DNA from 2 places in the Enterococcus spodopteracolus genome. Region 2 is predicted to be linked to the other one. Evidence: predicted binding sites of a transcription regulator. Region 2 holds the regulator's gene; the other holds the start of a gene.

Region 1 (8,449 bases), on a different contig from region 2:
CATTATTACAAGATTTCAAATCATTGGATGCCCTCAAATCAAATTATACTATTCATCATTTTTTTATATTGATATCAAAATCCTTTTATACCTTTAAATAAAAATGTAATTTACCATGAAAGTAATATTTATTGACAATAAAGAAAATTTACGAGGAATCAACAGGAACAAATCTACGCGAATCTTTTTACTTGATTCTACAAGGAATTTATCAAAACCACTGGATTATTCAAGATAAATCCTAATTAAAATTTAGTATTAAAATCAAATCATACAATAATGAAGATCCCACAGCTGAAAAAAAGAAAAGTCTTTTACTATTTGATAGATACAAGGAGAGTACAAATATGTTAGGACAATTTCCGAAACAAAATAAAAAACCCACACAATAAAGGTGGGTTTTACGCTAGTTGCTTATTTAGCTAAAGCGTCTTTTGCTTGGTCAGCTAATGCAGTAAATGCTGCTGCATCATGGACAGCCAAGTCAGCTAACATTTTGCGGTTGATGTCGATTTCAGCTAATTTCAAACCGTGCATCAATTTTGAGTAGCTTAAGCCATTCATACGAGCCGCTGCGTTGATACGAGCGATCCACAATTTGCGGAAGTCGCGTTTCTTTTGACGACGATCGCGATATGCGTAGTTGTATGAATTCATTACTTGTTCTTTTGCTGTTTTAAATAAAGTGTGTTTTGAACCGTAGTAACCTTTTGCTAATTTCAGCATTTTTTTGCGACGTTTACGAGTTACTGTTCCACCTTTTACACGTGCCATGTATAATTCCTCCTAATAAAAATAAATCTTTAAATTTCAGTTATTTTACGTTCTTATTTCATTTTTGCTAGTTGTTGACGAATACGTTTGAAATCGCCACTAGAAACCATGCGCGCTTTACGTAATTGACGGCGTTGTTTTTTAGTTTTGCCGTGGAAACGGTGACTTGTAAACGCACGGAAGCGTTTCAATCCGCCTTTACCAGTACGTTTGAAACGTTTTGCTGATCCGCGGTGTGTTTTTTGTTTTGGCATGACTATATTTCCTCCTCAAAATCTTTCGTTATCCGACTATTGACTGTCCAACAATCAGTTAGTCATTCAAATTACTTACTGTCGTTTTTCGGTGCCAGCGTCAAGAACATGCTGCGTCCGTCCATTTTCGCTTTTTGTTCCACTGTTGCAATATCAGCAGTTTCTTCAGCTAAGCGATCCAAGACTTTTTGACCAATTTCTTTGTGGGTAATGGCACGGCCTTTGAAACGGATAGAAGCTTTCACTTTATCGCCTTTCTCTAAGAACTTACGTGCATTACGAAGTTTTGTATTGAAGTCATTCAAATCAATTGTTGGACTTAAACGAACTTCTTTTACATTGATCACTTTTTGTTTTTTACGCGCTTCGCGGTCTTTCTTTTGTTGCTCGAAACGGTATTTTCCGTAGTCCATGATTCGCGCTACTGGTGGTTTCGCACCTGGAGCAACTAACACAAGATCCAAGTTTGATTGTTCTGCAATTTGCAATGCTTCTGCTTTTGACTTAACTCCTAATTGCTCACCATCTGAACCGATCAATCGTAATTCACGTGCACGAATGCCGTCGTTAACCATCATATCCTTTGCTATGGTCATTCACCTCCAAATATTATGAGAGAAAGAAAAGCTTACCGAATGAACGGCAATAAAAAAACGAGTTCTTTTGATAGAACCCGCACGTACTCCACCTATACTACATATAGATGAAAACTATCTAGCCCAGTGACTGTATCAACTAAGGCGAGAAGCGGGTGCTTCTGCTTTTATTTCTCAACTTAATTATCATACCAAATCCATTTCTTTTTGTCAATCATTTTTCCACTTTTTTCTATTTGCTCATAGCAGTGATTCATCTCATGCAACTCAGCAATTGGACATTTTTGTTGCTCTGCTTCTCACCAATCGAATACGTGCCTCCTTTGCTACTACCTCATTTACGTTTTATATCGTTTTATATCGTTTTGTTTCTTTCGTTTTAAAAGAATAAAAATAAAATCTGATCAAATCATTCATTTCTTCATTCCAAAAAAGTTGCTGAAAACCTTAAAAACAACGTTACAGCACATCTTATTTTCTATGTTCCTACTATGTTTTCACCTGCACATCGTTATAAACTAATTCGTAACTCTTCTTTTTTTAACCTTAATTTCAGATAACACTAATTACGAAACTCATCTTTTGATATACGTTGCCTAAATCTTATTTACATAAAAATAGAGAGAATTGCTTGAGATATTTATTTAACAACCTCGAAATTCTTGTATCTAAATTAACGAGATTCTAAATCGTTTTTTTCGATAATTAGGTGAAACACGCCTAACATAATCTAAGAGCAAAAAATTGCTGGTTGCATCCATAAAAAGAGATTAAAACAACCAACGAAAAGGTATATATGTGAATAACCATGAAAAAACAACTATGAATGATCAGCTAAGCTACCTCATTTAGAAAAAAATTGTTTGTTATTTTTTATATACAGAATAAAAAAACAAATAATCAATAAAAAACACAACAAAAACATCTCTAAAAGCAATATTTATTCATATTTCCAATAATTATTTTCCAATTTGGTGTCAAGTCCCAAATTTACCTAATATCTGGTATAAACAGATTATTCAATAGTAAAATTCTCTGATAGTATTACATAAAGATAACAACGAAGCACATCGAACGAGTCATACTCATCGACCTTATTAGTTATCTAAATTATCATTTTATCTATGGAGGGAAACATGAAAAAACAAATTTTAGCAACAGTTCTATGCTCTAGCATTTTAGTAGGAGTAGGTTTATCTATTGGAGGACAAGACACTTCAGCTCACGGTTATGTACAATCACCGATCAGTCGTTCATACCAAGGAAGCCGCGATCGCTCAATCAATCATGATGCAGCATTAGCAAAATACGGTCCTGTGATTTATGAACCACAATCTTTAGAAGCGCCAAAAGGATTTCCATCAGCAGGTCCTGCTGACGGACAAATCGCTTCTGCAGGCGGTGCTGTTGGAAACAACTTCAACTTGGACCGTCAAACTGCGACAATGTGGACAAAACAAGACTTAAACACAGGTCCTAACACATTCACTTGGCGCTATACCGCAACTCACCCTACAACTAAATGGCATTACTACATCACAAAAGCTGATTGGAATCCAAATGATCAATTAAATCGTAGCGATTTTGAATTGTTAACAACGATCAACCATGGTGGCGCTCAAGCTGCAACCAACCCATCACACTCAGTGAATATTCCTAGCGACCGTCTTGGTTACCATGTTGTTTTAGCTGTTTGGGATGTCCACGATACAGCAATGGCATTCTATCAAGTAATCGACGTAAACTTGAAAGGTGACTCGGTAATTCCAGTAGCACCTACAGCACCACGTAATGTTCGTGCAACTGACGTGACTTCTTCAACTGTTCAATTGACTTGGGATGGACAAGCAAATGCTTCATCATTCAACGTTTACCGTGACGGTCAATTATTAGGAAATACAGCTTCACCAGATTTCAGCGATCAAAACTTAACTGCGGAAACTACATACACATACGAAATCGAGGCAGTAGGCCAAACAGGATTAGTTTCTGAAAGAACATCTTTATCTGTAACAACTTTATCTGAAACGGCAGAAGAAAAACCGACTGCACCTAGAAACTTACATTCAATGGGTCAAACAAGCTCAAGCGTTTCATTGATGTGGGGAGCTTCAACACACTCGAAAGGAATCAAACAGTATGATATCTTCCGTAATGGCGAGTTGATTGGTTCAACTGCTGAAACTGTTTTTGAAGTAGAAGGTCTAACTCCTGAAACGCAATACTCATTTGTCATTCGCGCAATCAGCAATGAAGGCGATGTTTCAGATGCAAGTAACACATTAACAATCACAACTGATCGCGATGAAAACGGTGGCGGTGAAGTCGTTACTGGACGTCAATGGACAGTAGGAAGCTTCTTCTCACCTGTGTCTTATACAGCCGGTGAAGAAGTTGTACACAACGGTGTGACTTACATTACTTGGCAGTCTCACTTGAACTACGGTGATACAAACTGGGCACCAGGAATTGCTCACTCATTATTCTATCCTAAATAAATCACTCACTCCCCTTTGTTCGACTAAACAGCGATTGAAATAAGCAAGAGGCAATCACTCATTTGTGGTTGCCTCTTTTTTGTGATTTTTTATTTGGACAATTCAAAGTTCCATTTAAGTCAGAACATTTTTTTATACGCTGATTTCTTCGCGGATCTCCGTTAGTTTTTCTTCAATCATTTGTAACACTTGCACTCTAGCTGCTTCATCTTCCACAAAGTTCAAGCAGTCCCCGTCGATTTGAAGCTTAGGACTTTCACTATAAGCTTCATACCATTCATCATAACGGCGATTCAATTCTTGATAATACTCATAGAGACTAGGATCAAAAGAAAGTTGCTCATATGCCCGTCCTCTTTTTTCGATCCGTTCTAACATGGTTGAAAAAGATACGCGAATATGAACCAATAGATCGGGATGTTTTTTCGATGCCGCATAGGGCAATTCTTCCATCATGTTCGCCAATAATTCATCGTAGACTTGGACTTCTGTTGCTGTCGCTCGACCAAGATCTGCATTTAAATGAAATAATAATGAATCTTCATAGATCGAACGATCTAACACATTGTTATCCTCTTGCATCGCTTGCTTGATGCTTGCAAATCGCTTATTCAAAAAATAAATTTGCAATAAAAACGCATATTGTTCAGGGTTTGCATAAAACAAAGGCAATACTTCGTTGTCATCGATTGATTCGTAAAATGCCTGACTCTTAAAATGGTCAGCAATCATTTTTGTTAAGCTTGATTTCCCTGCTCCTATCGTTCCTGCTAAAACAATCACACTCATTTCCCTCCAGCTCACTTCTCCCACTAAATACAGTGTTTTTTTCTCATATTTCTAAATATAACCCCAATATCTTGTGGTGTCAAACGAAATCAACAAGATTCTTTCCTATGAAAAATCAAAATTTTATTAAGAAAATCACGTTTTTTATCGAGAAATCGTATTCTTTATTTTACTTCTTGACTGGTTTTAGTAAAATAAAGAAGGACTGTTTTTTTGGACAAACATTGCGCACATAGTAATAGGCGCTTTATTTTTTGTTAAAAAGCTACTCTTAGAGGAAAAGAAGGAGTTGTATTATGGCAATTCATGGCCAAGGGGAATCGAGTGGAAAACTGATTTTAATGGGTGAGCATGCTGTCGTTTACGGCGAGCCTGCCATTGCCTTTCCGTTTTATGCAACAAAAGTAACAGCTACACTTGAAGCACTCCAATCATTCAATAAAGATCAACTTATTTCTTCCTACTATATAGGAAATTTACATGATGCACCACATGCGTTGAATAATATCAAACAGCTGATTGCTGGTCTGAAAACTCACTACCATGTGCAAGACACCTTGCGTTTAACGATTGAAAGCACCATCCCTGCAGAACGTGGGATGGGTTCCAGTGCAGCCGTAGCCACTGCGATCACACGAGCTTTTTATTCCGCCTATGAGTTGCCATTATCACGAGAACAATTATTGGCACATGTGCAAGTTTCTGAAAAAATCGCACATGGAAACCCCAGTGGAATCGATGCTGCCGCAACAAGTGGATTCGAACCGATTTATTTTACAAAAGGCCATCCTTTTGATTATTTTGCGTTGAATGTCGATGCTTTCTTGATTGTCGCTGATACGGGAATCAAAGGACAAACACGTGCAGCGGTGAAAGATGTCGCACACCTTTTTGAGAAAGATGCGCAGAAAACTGGACAAAAAATCCAACAACTAGGATACTTGACGAAACAAGCTAAAAAAGCAATTATCGACAATTCACCAGAAAAACTAGCTGAAGCAATGAATGATGCCCAGCGCATTCTAAAAAGTTTGACGATCAGTAATGACTTTTTAGATACTCTGATCGCTACCGCACTTGCTGCTGGCGCTTTAGGTGCAAAATTGACCGGTGGCGGACGTGGTGGATGTATGATTGCCTTAGCACAAACAAAAACAGAAGCTCAAGAAATCAGCCACGCACTAATACAAGCAGGCGCAGCTGAAACTTGGATTCAAGGATTAGGAGTACATACCTATGCTTAGTAGTAAAGCCCGTGCTTATACAAATATCGCCTTGATCAAATATTGGGGCAAAAAAAATGAAGAATTGATTCTTCCGATGAACAACAGTTTATCTCTCACACTCGATGCTTTCTATACAGAAACCGAAGTGATTTTTTCAGATTCGTTCACAGATGATCTGTTTTATTTAGATCATGAATTACAAACAGAAGCAGCCACCAAAAAAATCAGTCACTTCCTTGATCTTGTACGCATACAAGCGAATACCAACAAACGCGCAAAAGTGATCAGCCATAACTTTGTTCCAACAGCCGCAGGGTTAGCTTCCTCTGCAAGCGGTCTAGCTGCGTTAGCTGGCGCCTGTAATGAAGCCCTAGGACTCGAATTGGATAAACAAGCCTTGTCCAGATTGGCTCGTCGCGGCTCTGGCTCTGCTTGTCGTAGTATTTTTGGTGGCTTCGTGGAATGGGAAAAAGGGCATGATGACCAAACTTCATATGCGCAACAAATCTCTTCTAATGGATTTGAAGACGAACTCGCCATGGTATTTGTATTGATCAATGATCAACAAAAAGATGTATCTAGTCGTGATGGGATGCGTCGAACAGTGGAAACTTCGCATTTTTATCAAGGGTGGCTTGATTCAGTCGAAACAGATCTACGGGAGCTGAAACAAGCAATCGCTGAAAAATCGTTCCAAAGAATGGGTGAAATCATGGAGCGAAATGGGTTAAAAATGCACGGCACCACGTTAGCGGCTAATCCACCCTTCACCTACTGGTCTCCGGATAGTCTGAAGGCGATGCAAGCAGTTCGTGAACTACGTGCTTCAGGAATCCCTTGCTATTTCACCATGGATGCGGGGCCAAATGTCAAAGTGTTAGTTGAAAAGAAAAATCAAACGGCAGTTCAAGAAAAATTCATTGAATTATTTAGCCGTCAGCAAGTGATTCTTGCTCATGCTGGGCAAGGAATCACGATTATTGAATAAAGGGAGATTGTTATGGTTGAAGTATCTGCACCTGGAAAACTTTATATCGCTGGAGAATACGCAGTTGTCGAAACGGGGCATCCTGCAATTATCGTGGCAGTCGATCAATTCGTCACAGTAACAGTAGAAGCTGCTCGGAAAGTAGGGAGTATCCAATCTGCACAATATAGCGAGATGCCTGTGCGTTGGACAAGACGAAAAGGCGAACTCGTTCTAGATATCCGTGAAAACCCGTTCCATTATATCCTTGCTGCTATACGTTTAACTGAGAAATATGCACAGGAAAAAAATATTCTTCTTTCATTTTATGATTTGAAGGTAACCAGTGAATTAGATAGCTCAAATGGCAGAAAGTATGGACTAGGTTCTAGTGGCGCAGTAGCGGTAGCGACTGTTCGAGCATTGAACCAATTTTACGCACTGCATTTATCTCAGCTTGAGATATTTAAAATTGCAGCTTTAGCTAATCTAGCTGTCCAAGACAATGGTTCTTGTGGCGATATTGCGGCTAGCTGTTATAGTGGTTGGATCGCCTTCTCCACTTTTGACCACCAATGGCTCAAAGAACAAGAATCAAGTAAAACGATCAGTGAATTATTAGCGCTCGATTGGCCTGGTTTATCTATTGAATCCTTACACACTCCGGAAGATCTCCGTTTATTGATTGGTTGGACTGGTAGTCCTGCCTCTACTTCCGACTTAGTGGACCAAGTACATCGCTCTCGTGAAGATAAAATGGCGGCGTATCAACAATTCCTTGAAGATAGTACGCTTTGCGTCAACACGATGATCAAAGGTTTTAAAGAAAACGACGTGGCTTTGATCCAAGAAATGATTCGTAAAAATCGTGAATTATTGCGTGATCTGTCTGCCATCACTGGCGTGTTGATTGAAACACCGGCATTAAATAAACTATGTTGTTTAGCTGAACAATTCGAAGGCGCGGCGAAATCTTCTGGCGCTGGGGGTGGGGATTGTGGCATCGTGATCGTCGACCAAAAATCAGGTATCCTTCCATTAATGAGTGCTTGGGAAGAAGCTGAGATCACCCCGCTTCCATTACATGTCTACCATCAACAGAAAGAGGCCAAATTATGAATCGAAAAGATGAACATGTATCATTAGCCAAAGCATTTCACAACAAACAGCTAAATGAATTTGACTTCGTTCGACTTGTCCATCGGCCACTTCCACAAAGCAAGGTTGATGAAGTGTCTTTGCAGACTGAAGTTGCAGGTTTTACTCTTTCTAGTCCTTTCTATATCAATGCCATGACTGGCGGTAGCGAAAAAACAAAAAAGATCAATCATGACCTTGCACAGAT
Region 2 (8,449 bases):
TGCAATGTCATGTTTCAACAAATCAGCGTACATTTTTTCTTGTGGAGAATCAGTGATCAAGCGTTTGACTGGTCTAAAAATAGGGGGATGTTTTGCAATCAAAAGATCGATTTTTTTCTCAATGGCTTCTGCCACCACTTCTGGTCGGACATCTAAAGTCATCATCACACGTTGGATCGGTTTGTCCAAGGTGCCGATATGCAACCCAACTGGATCGCCTTCTTCTGCTAACCATTGCGGGCAATAGCTTTCAAATTTTTTGATGAAATCTTGTGCTTTAATGGACATGTCATAAAACCTCCTTGATCCATTCCACCTCTTGTTGGATTGTCTCATATCTGTTTTGTTCACTCGCATTTTTTAATTGCTCTAAGATCACTTCACGTTGTTTAAGCTCACGTTGCCATTTTGCCGAAAAAGTAGCGTTTTTCTCTTCGAGTAAGAATGGCCCAAACATCAGCTCTTTTTCAGAATAATCGATGGGCTGTTCTTTCTTTTCAGCTACGATGATCTCATAGATTTTTTTGTTTTCTTCGATGATTTCTTCTGCAATGATCTGATAGTTATTTTCTTTTAGCCACATTCTTAGCGTTTTTTCGCCAATATTGGGCTGTAGAATCAAACGTTCTTCTCCCGATAAGCGCTGGTTTTGCCGACCAGATTCTAAAATGTCGCGAATCAAAGAGCCTCCCATGCCAGCAATCGTGATCGCGCTGATTTGATCGTGCTTTTCGATGGCATCTAATCCATTAGCCAAGCGTACCTCTATTCGCTCAGACAGTCCATTTTTCATCACCTGTCGTTTTGCCGATTCATAGGGTCCTTTAACGACTTCTCCAGCTACAGCAAAGTCGATTTTCCCTTTTAGCATCAATGCGACGGGTAAGTACGCATGATCTGAACCGATATCTGCTAAACGAGCAGCTTCTGGTACAAAACGTCCGACAGTTTCAAGACGTTTCGATAACTCTGTGTGATTCATTGTTCCACTCCTTAACTACTGAATGTTTGGATGTCATCCAATTTGTCACGCCTTTGGACAAACACTTACTTATCAAAGTTATCCTACTTATTTACGCTTTTATGATAACTATTGTTCTTATTCCTATCATAACATTAGTTTATGTTCAATAGAAAAAAGAACTGGGAAAATATCCCAGTCTTTTTTTAACAATTAATCAAAAGATCTCGATTGATTCTTTTTTTATTGGGCAGTGATCTCAATGATCGAATTTCCAGGAACTTGTGGAGGGATCGACATCGTCATGACCGCCATTTCTACCAATTTAAATTCGATCTTTTCTCCTTCTTTCAAGGAATCGACACCACCAGTGATTTGATCCACTGAAGCATTTAAGATCACTCCATCATTGCTGAAGGATGTACCGATATTTGCTGGATCTTTTATTTCTTCTACATCTTTGACGGTGATTTGGTATACATCACCTTCCGCTTCGCCGAAGCTTTCGATCGTACCTGTAAACACACTTTGCTTTTGTTCGGTAGAACTATCTGTTTCCACTGTCGATTCTGCATTGATCGAATCGATTGAACCTGTACTTCCTTCTTCGTTGCCGCAGCCTGCCAATGCAAACAAGAGACCGGCAGCAACTAGACCAGTTAAAATAGCTTTCATCATACATCCTCCGTGTAATTTCTTGCGTTACTGCTTTGATGATTCCATCCGGTTATTTCCTCAAGTCCATGGATTCGTTTCATCTTAACTTTGTTCATTTTATGAATTTTTATTGAAAAGGTGAAAAACAGTGACAGTTGAGTAGATACTCCAACCTGTTTCTGTAAAAATCATTTAATACCATTAGCCATTTCGGCGATTTCGGCCTGTCATTTCGATTTCTTTTGTCAAATAGCGGATTCGTTCCATGATCCGTTTGGCTTTCAACGGTTCCTCATCGCCTCGTTGTGTCACCGTCAAATGCTGTTCTAATTCGTTCATCGTGAAGTTTGAAGAAAAGAACGTTGGCAATTGTTCTTGCATTCGAAACTGTAAGATGACACCAAATACTTCGTCACGGATCCAACTACTCATCGCATCCGCTCCAATATCATCGATCATCAAGATCGGCGATTTCTTCACCGCATCTAACTTCTCAGCCACTTGATCTTTACCGATGGCCTGCTTCATTTCAACTGCAAATGTTGGAAAATGAACCAACGTTGTGGTGAATCCTTTGATTGCCAGTTCTTTCGCTGTTGCACCTAAAAGATAGGTTTTCCCGATACCAAAACTTCCGACCAAGTACAACCCTTTGTGAAAGCTTTTAGGATCAGCTGAATATTGTTCAACGAAGTCTAATGCTTCTAAGCTTGCATAGCCACGTCCATCTGTTCGTTCGAAATTTTCAAAGGAAGCAGATTGGATGTCTTTGGGCATATCCATTGCTTTCACACGACTCTTGATCTCTTCTTGTTTTTGACGAGCTAAGAGCGCTTCTGTCGGCACGTAGGTGACGTCGACATAGTGGAAGTTCAATGTCAATTTTGGTTCATATCCGGGAGCGATCATGGTTGGATCATTCGTTTGATATTTTCTTTTTTCTTGGACATACTCATAGAGTTTGGCATAACTTTTTTCGATATCCGCTTGCGTCAGTCGGTCTTGATGGGCTGACAGAAAGGCTTGAACGTCCGCATCATTCAAAACTTCAGCAATCATCTCGGAATACTTTTCTTGGTAGTTGCGTTTACTGATGATTTTCTTCAGTTCTTTTCCCACATCTTCCATTAGCTCTCACCTTCCTTTTTAGCCAGATACTCTTTGAAGCGACGATCGATCTCGGCTTTTTTCTCTGTACTGATTTGTGTTTCGTCTTTTGGTTGATTGACCCAATCAGGCAATTTTTCTCGCCTTACATTTCGTCGATAATTGGACGTGTTGTTCTGTTTTGACGCTTTCGGTTGCTTCGCTTTCGTACTCAATGTATGGAGATGCTCAATCGCTTCTTCTGGCATACTGATTTTTTTTTGCGCCCACTCATTAGCGATCGTATTCACGAAGCTCGCATTTAAGCTCGCATGGTTTTTTATGACTAACACATAGTTGATCAAAATGTTGATGACACTGCTAGACAGACCAGATTGGGTGACCAAATCTTGCAACAACCAATTTTCCTGTTTGGAAACATACCCGCCTTTTTCTTTTTTTATCGCTTCGAGATAACGCATCGGTGGGGTTTGGCGTGCGACTTGGATCAATTGTTGTGCAGCACTAGGCAACGCCTGATTGACAGGGACACCTGTTTCAGCAGACTGATCGGTAACCAGAGTGTTGCTCGATTGTCGCAACGTATTCTGCTGTTGCTGCCGTAACAAGACGATCCGTTGGAGTTCTTTTAAAGATACTTCTTCTGTCGTAAAATCAAATGACTGTAGAATCAACTCTCCTAAAGTCAGTTCATCGAAGCCATAGAGTTGTTGGTATGTTTTCGCTTGTTGCAGAACTGGTTCTGTCAACTGATTGATGTGTTGTTTCTTCAACCAATCGGTTAAAAACGTCCAGTCAAACGAGTCTGAATCTGCGATCAATGATTTGGGTTCAACAGGTGTGAATTTTTGCTGGATCGATTCCACTTGTTCTTGGTTTGCTGCATAGACTGTTTCATTGAACCGATAGACTTCCAAAAACTTCTTAGTGATTTTTTGATAGCCTTCATGCGAAAGATTTTTTGGCTTAAATAATTCTGTCAATTGGTTGAATCGACGTTCGCCAACTTTTTCTAGAAGTAAAAAAGAAAGTAACGTATCATTGAAAAACGTAGGAACGTCCATCGGTTCTAACACCTCATAAAGAAAACAATTACCCAAATTTTCATCTTTTTTGAAATAGACTTCTAAAAGACCGATTCCTTCTAATTTTTTTCGTGCCTCATAAAATTGCGGTAAGCCACAACTTAGACTACTCAATAAATCGGCGTGTAGTCCTTCAGGACCTACGCCAGTTTCTAACGAGATCTCCGAATACAGCGTCAAGTAAAGACTCAACGCTTCTCCCCCGATCAATGGTTGGTAAAGGAATAACAAGGCAGACTTTCCTTCTTCTTTTAAAGGACTGCTCTTTCTTCCTTGGTAAATATTTTTCGGTTGTAATTCTTTCCACGCATTTTCCAAGGAATACTCCCTCCTTTATTAATTACGCATCATTTTCACTATTACCCGTATCTTTTGCTTTATCAACAATATCTTGTAATTCTTTCAAAAAGACAGACATATCTTTGAATTGACGATAGACACTCGCAAAGCGAATATAGGCGATTTCATCTAAGTTGACTAAATCTTCCATGACGTATTCACCGATCAGATTAGTTGAAACCTCATTTTCGCCAAGACTTCTTACACGATTTTCAACATGGTTGACGATCTGTTCCATTTGTTCCATCGCTACTGGACGTTTTTCGGCAGAACGGATCAATCCACGTAAAATCTTGTCACGATTGAATTCTTCTCGTTCACCATTTTTCTTGATGACTAATAAAGGTGCCGCTTCAATTCGCTCAAAGGTCGTAAAACGGAAGGAACATTTTTCGCACTCACGGCGTCTTCTTATCGCACGACCATCGTCAGCTTGACGACTATCGATCACTCTTGAGTTGTTATGTTGACATCTAGGACATCTCATCGTAATTTCACCTCTCTTGGTGTAGTTTAATCGCTTATTTGAATGTACCAAATGAAGTTGTTCTATCAGTCAACTCTTTCCACCAATTATGGATCATTGGTCTTAAGAAGACTGGTTTTCAACACTAAGCTTAAAAATTATAAAATATGAAAAGGATTTTTTCAATTTATATCTTATTACTCAGTTCAAAGTGATTTTCACAACTTCACTGCTTATTGTTTTAGATTTTTTTCCACTGATTTTTTATTGAACTAATTCAAGTGGATCGTAATAAACGTTTTCTTATTACTAACTTTAGTATAACATGAAACAATTAAGCAATGCGACTGTCCCAGTTAAAAAATCGCTTGAAATGAAAGATTTGTTGTGTTTTTATCTCAACGAACGAAAACAGACTGGTGTTTAGCACCAGCCTGTTTCTTTTTGATTTTCTATTTTACTAAATGCTTGGGTAATCCCTATAGTTTATCTTCGATTCCCGTGTAATGTTTCATTCGTTCTTCTTCGATTTTTTGTTCTGTTGAACGATGATCGACTTGGGGGTCTTGGTTTACTTCAGGGCTTGTTTCTGGATCTTTGCGTTCTGTGGTTAAGTCCTGTCGCTTGGATTCTTTTTCGACATGTTGGTCTTCTAACTCAGCAATTCTCGCCCGATATTCATCTTCACGAATTTTACCTTCTTCTGCTTGGATCTGGCCCTTTTCCTGTAAATCTTCTTTGTGGAGAATCTCACCAATTTTTTCTTTCGCAGAACCTACTACTTTATCTTTTTGGTTTTTGAATGTACCCATCGTATCATCTCCCCCTCTTTCTTTATATAAATAGCATAGCAAAATGTTGCGATTTACTCAAAGAAAGCGATTAAGCAACAACCATTTTTTAATTACAGCGGATAAATCTTCCTTGGTTTGGCGATTATCAAATACGATATCCGCACGTCGTTTCTTTTCCTCGATTGACAGTTGGCTTTTCACTCGTTGTTCTGCTTCTTGTTTCGATAATTGATTGCGTACCATCAAGCGTTCGATTTGCTGAGATTCAGGAATATAGACAACTGCGACGGCATCCATCTGTGTATCATACTGTCCTTCATACAATAAAGGAATATCGACGACGATTAGCGGATATTGTGCTTTCTTCTCTATGATTTCTTCAGTGATTCTCCCACGGATAAATGGATCTAATACTTGATTCAATTGCTCACGTGCAGTGACAGAGCCGAAAATCAATTGTCCAAGTTTTGCCCGATCTAAGTGGCCGTCCTGTTGGAGGATCTCTTTCCCAAATGCTTGAATCAACGCATGAAGTCCTGGCGTATCCGGTTCAACGACTTCTCTTGCCACTTGATCGGCATCAATCACTGGAAAGCCATATTGTTGGAAAATAGCAGCGGCAGTACTCTTGCCTGTCGCAATTCCCCCAGTCAAACCTAAAACAAATCCTACTTGGATATTCTTAATTTCTGACATGTTGGACAATAGTGCGTCCCCCTTTGCGCAACTTTCGTTTTCACGATTGGTGTTTGGCAACGAACACATGCTTCTCCTGTCTGCCCATAGACATGTAAAGCCACTTGGAAACTCCCTGATTCACCTAACGCATTGAGATAACTTCGGATCGTTGTTCCCCCTGCTTCAACTGCTCGTGACAACACATCAATGATTGCTTGACGGAGTAATTTGATTTCTTTTGGGCGTAAAGAATCAGCTGGTTGCTCTGGATGGATCTTCGCTTCCCATAATGCTTCATCTACGTAGATATTTCCTAGTCCTGTGACCAACTTTTGATCAAGTAACAAAGGTTTGATGGCTTTGTGTGACTTTTGTAGCCCTAAGGTAAAGTCTTTTAATAAGAATAAATCTGGTAAAGGCTCTGGACCTAATTTCAAAATTCCTTTATAGGTATTGCTCGCTCCTTTTTCAACGATCGTCATACGGCCGAATTTTCGTACATCGTGGTATCGTAATTGGCTGCCATCTTCAAAAGAAAAAATCACATGTGTGTGTTTATCGATCGGTTCTTCTTTTTTAAAATATTGATATTTCCCCTCCATCCGTAAATGAGAGATCATTTCATAATGACTCAAGTGAAAAATCAAAAATTTCCCTCTGCGACCGATCGATTCGATGGTTTCACCAATTAACGTTGCTTCAAAAATCGGTACCTCCGGTTGTTCAATGATTCTCGGCCATAGCACTTGGACGTTATTGATTTTTTTGTTTTTCACTAATTTCTCTAATCCTCTACGGACAGTTTCAACTTCTGGTAATTCGGGCATCCTTTTTCTCACCTACAATTTTCACTTATTTGATTTTGAATCGAACTTATCTGAGACAAAAATAAAAACTATATTTGTCCTTGAACTTAAAATAGAATAAACGGTGTTCCACAAGCAACTACTTCAGAAATAAGCCAAGAAACCCCAAAATTTGAAAAACAATTTTCGGGTTTCTCGCCTTATTCTCAGAGCTGGACATCTCTGTTACAATCTAACCCTGCATCGAACGAACCCGATCCATGATCTTTCCTCGATGTTTGTCCATCGGTATAAAAGTTAAGAATTATTTGGCTTCATACCATGTTTTGCCCCAGCTGCTGTCTGTGATCAGTGGAACATGTAAAGCAACCGCCTGTTCCATTACTTCGCTGACTAATTTATCTAACATCTCTAATTCACTTTCTGGCACTTCAAATACTAATTCATCGTGCACTTGAAGCAATATCGTCGCTTGCAAGTCCGATTCTTTCAAGCGTTTGTCCAATTCGATCATGGCGATTTTCAGGATATCCGCCGCACTTCCTTGAATCGGTGTATTGATCGCTGTCCGTTCGGCAAATGAACGAATATTATAGTTTCTTGAATTGATATCGGGTAAATAACGACGACGATGATATAACGTTTCTACAAAACCTTGATCTTTCGCTTCACGAACGATACGCTCCATGTATTCTTTGACACCTGGATATTTTTCAAAGTACGTATCGATATATTGTTGAGCCGCTTTACGAGTAATGCCTAAGTTTTGTGATAATCCATAATCAGAAATCCCATAAACGATTCCAAAATTGACTGCTTTCGCTTGACGACGCATATTTGGTGTGACGTCTTCGGCTTTTTCAATGCCGAACACACGCATTGCTGTACTTGAATGGATATCTTGTCCTTCTAAAAAGGCAGCTTTTAAATGCTCGTCATCTGAGATATGCGCCAATACACGTAGTTCGATCTGAGAATAGTCAGAAGAATAAATCAACCAATCTTTGTTTCTAGGAACGAATGCTTGACGGATCTTACGACCTTCATCTAAACGGATCGGAATATTTTGTAAGTTGGGATCAACTGAACTCAAACGGCCTGTCTGCGTCAATGTTTGAACATAGCGAGTATGGACTTTCCCGTCCGATTGGATCACTTTCAGTAAACCTTCGACATAGGTCGATTGGATTTTAGCGATTTGACGATAGATCAAAATATCATCAACGATCGGTGCTTGCTCACGTAATTGTTCTAAGACGTCAACCGCAGTCGAGTACCCTGTTTTGGTTTTTTTGATCACTGGGAGACCCATCTTTTCAAAAAGGATCACACCTAATTGTTTAGGTGAATTTAGATTGAATTCTTCTCCAGCCTCTTTATAGATTTTTTGTTCGATCTCTCTCAATCGATCTGAAAATTCGATCTTCATTTCTTGAAGACGAGTCGCATCCACTTTGATCCCAGTAATTTCCATTTCAGCCAAGATGATCGACAAAGGTAATTCCATTTTTCGGAAAAGATCTTCTTGATTTTTTTCAGCTAATTCTTGACTTAGT

Evidence for each region. Region 2 encodes NrdR, which represses ribonucleotide reductase genes. Its sites were predicted from a motif close to ACACNATATATNGTGT; they were not measured.
Region 1: P3R27_RS05465 (deoxynucleoside kinase) is a predicted target of NrdR. The motif match lies at 4,973-4,988, and genes of this name have one in related genera.

The regions. Positions count from the first base shown of each region.
Region 1 covers NZ_JARJHD010000003.1:83,043-91,491, forward strand. The annotation lists gene rplT (50S ribosomal protein L20) at 415-774, opposite strand; gene rpmI (50S ribosomal protein L35) at 828-1,028, opposite strand; gene infC (translation initiation factor IF-3) at 1,100-1,624, opposite strand; ribosomal protein L20 leader region at 1,668-1,797, opposite strand; gene P3R27_RS05460 (lytic polysaccharide monooxygenase) at 2,761-4,122, shown strand; gene P3R27_RS05465 (deoxynucleoside kinase) at 4,255-4,911, opposite strand; gene mvk (mevalonate kinase) at 5,208-6,155, shown strand; gene mvaD (diphosphomevalonate decarboxylase) at 6,148-7,125, shown strand; gene P3R27_RS05480 (phosphomevalonate kinase) at 7,138-8,223, shown strand; gene fni (type 2 isopentenyl-diphosphate Delta-isomerase) at 8,220-8,449, shown strand, end outside.
Region 2 covers NZ_JARJHD010000002.1:291,024-299,472, reverse strand. The annotation lists gene P3R27_RS04285 (Nif3-like dinuclear metal center hexameric protein) at 1-288, opposite strand, end outside; gene P3R27_RS04280 (tRNA (adenine(22)-N(1))-methyltransferase) at 290-982, opposite strand; gene P3R27_RS04275 (hypothetical protein) at 1,205-1,636, opposite strand; gene dnaI (primosomal protein DnaI) at 1,820-2,746, opposite strand; gene P3R27_RS04265 (replication initiation and membrane attachment family protein) at 2,746-4,128, opposite strand; gene nrdR (transcriptional regulator NrdR) at 4,151-4,636, opposite strand; gene P3R27_RS04255 (hypothetical protein) at 5,095-5,427, opposite strand; gene coaE (dephospho-CoA kinase) at 5,485-6,105, opposite strand; gene mutM (DNA-formamidopyrimidine glycosylase) at 6,078-6,914, opposite strand; gene polA (DNA polymerase I) at 7,198-8,449, opposite strand, start outside.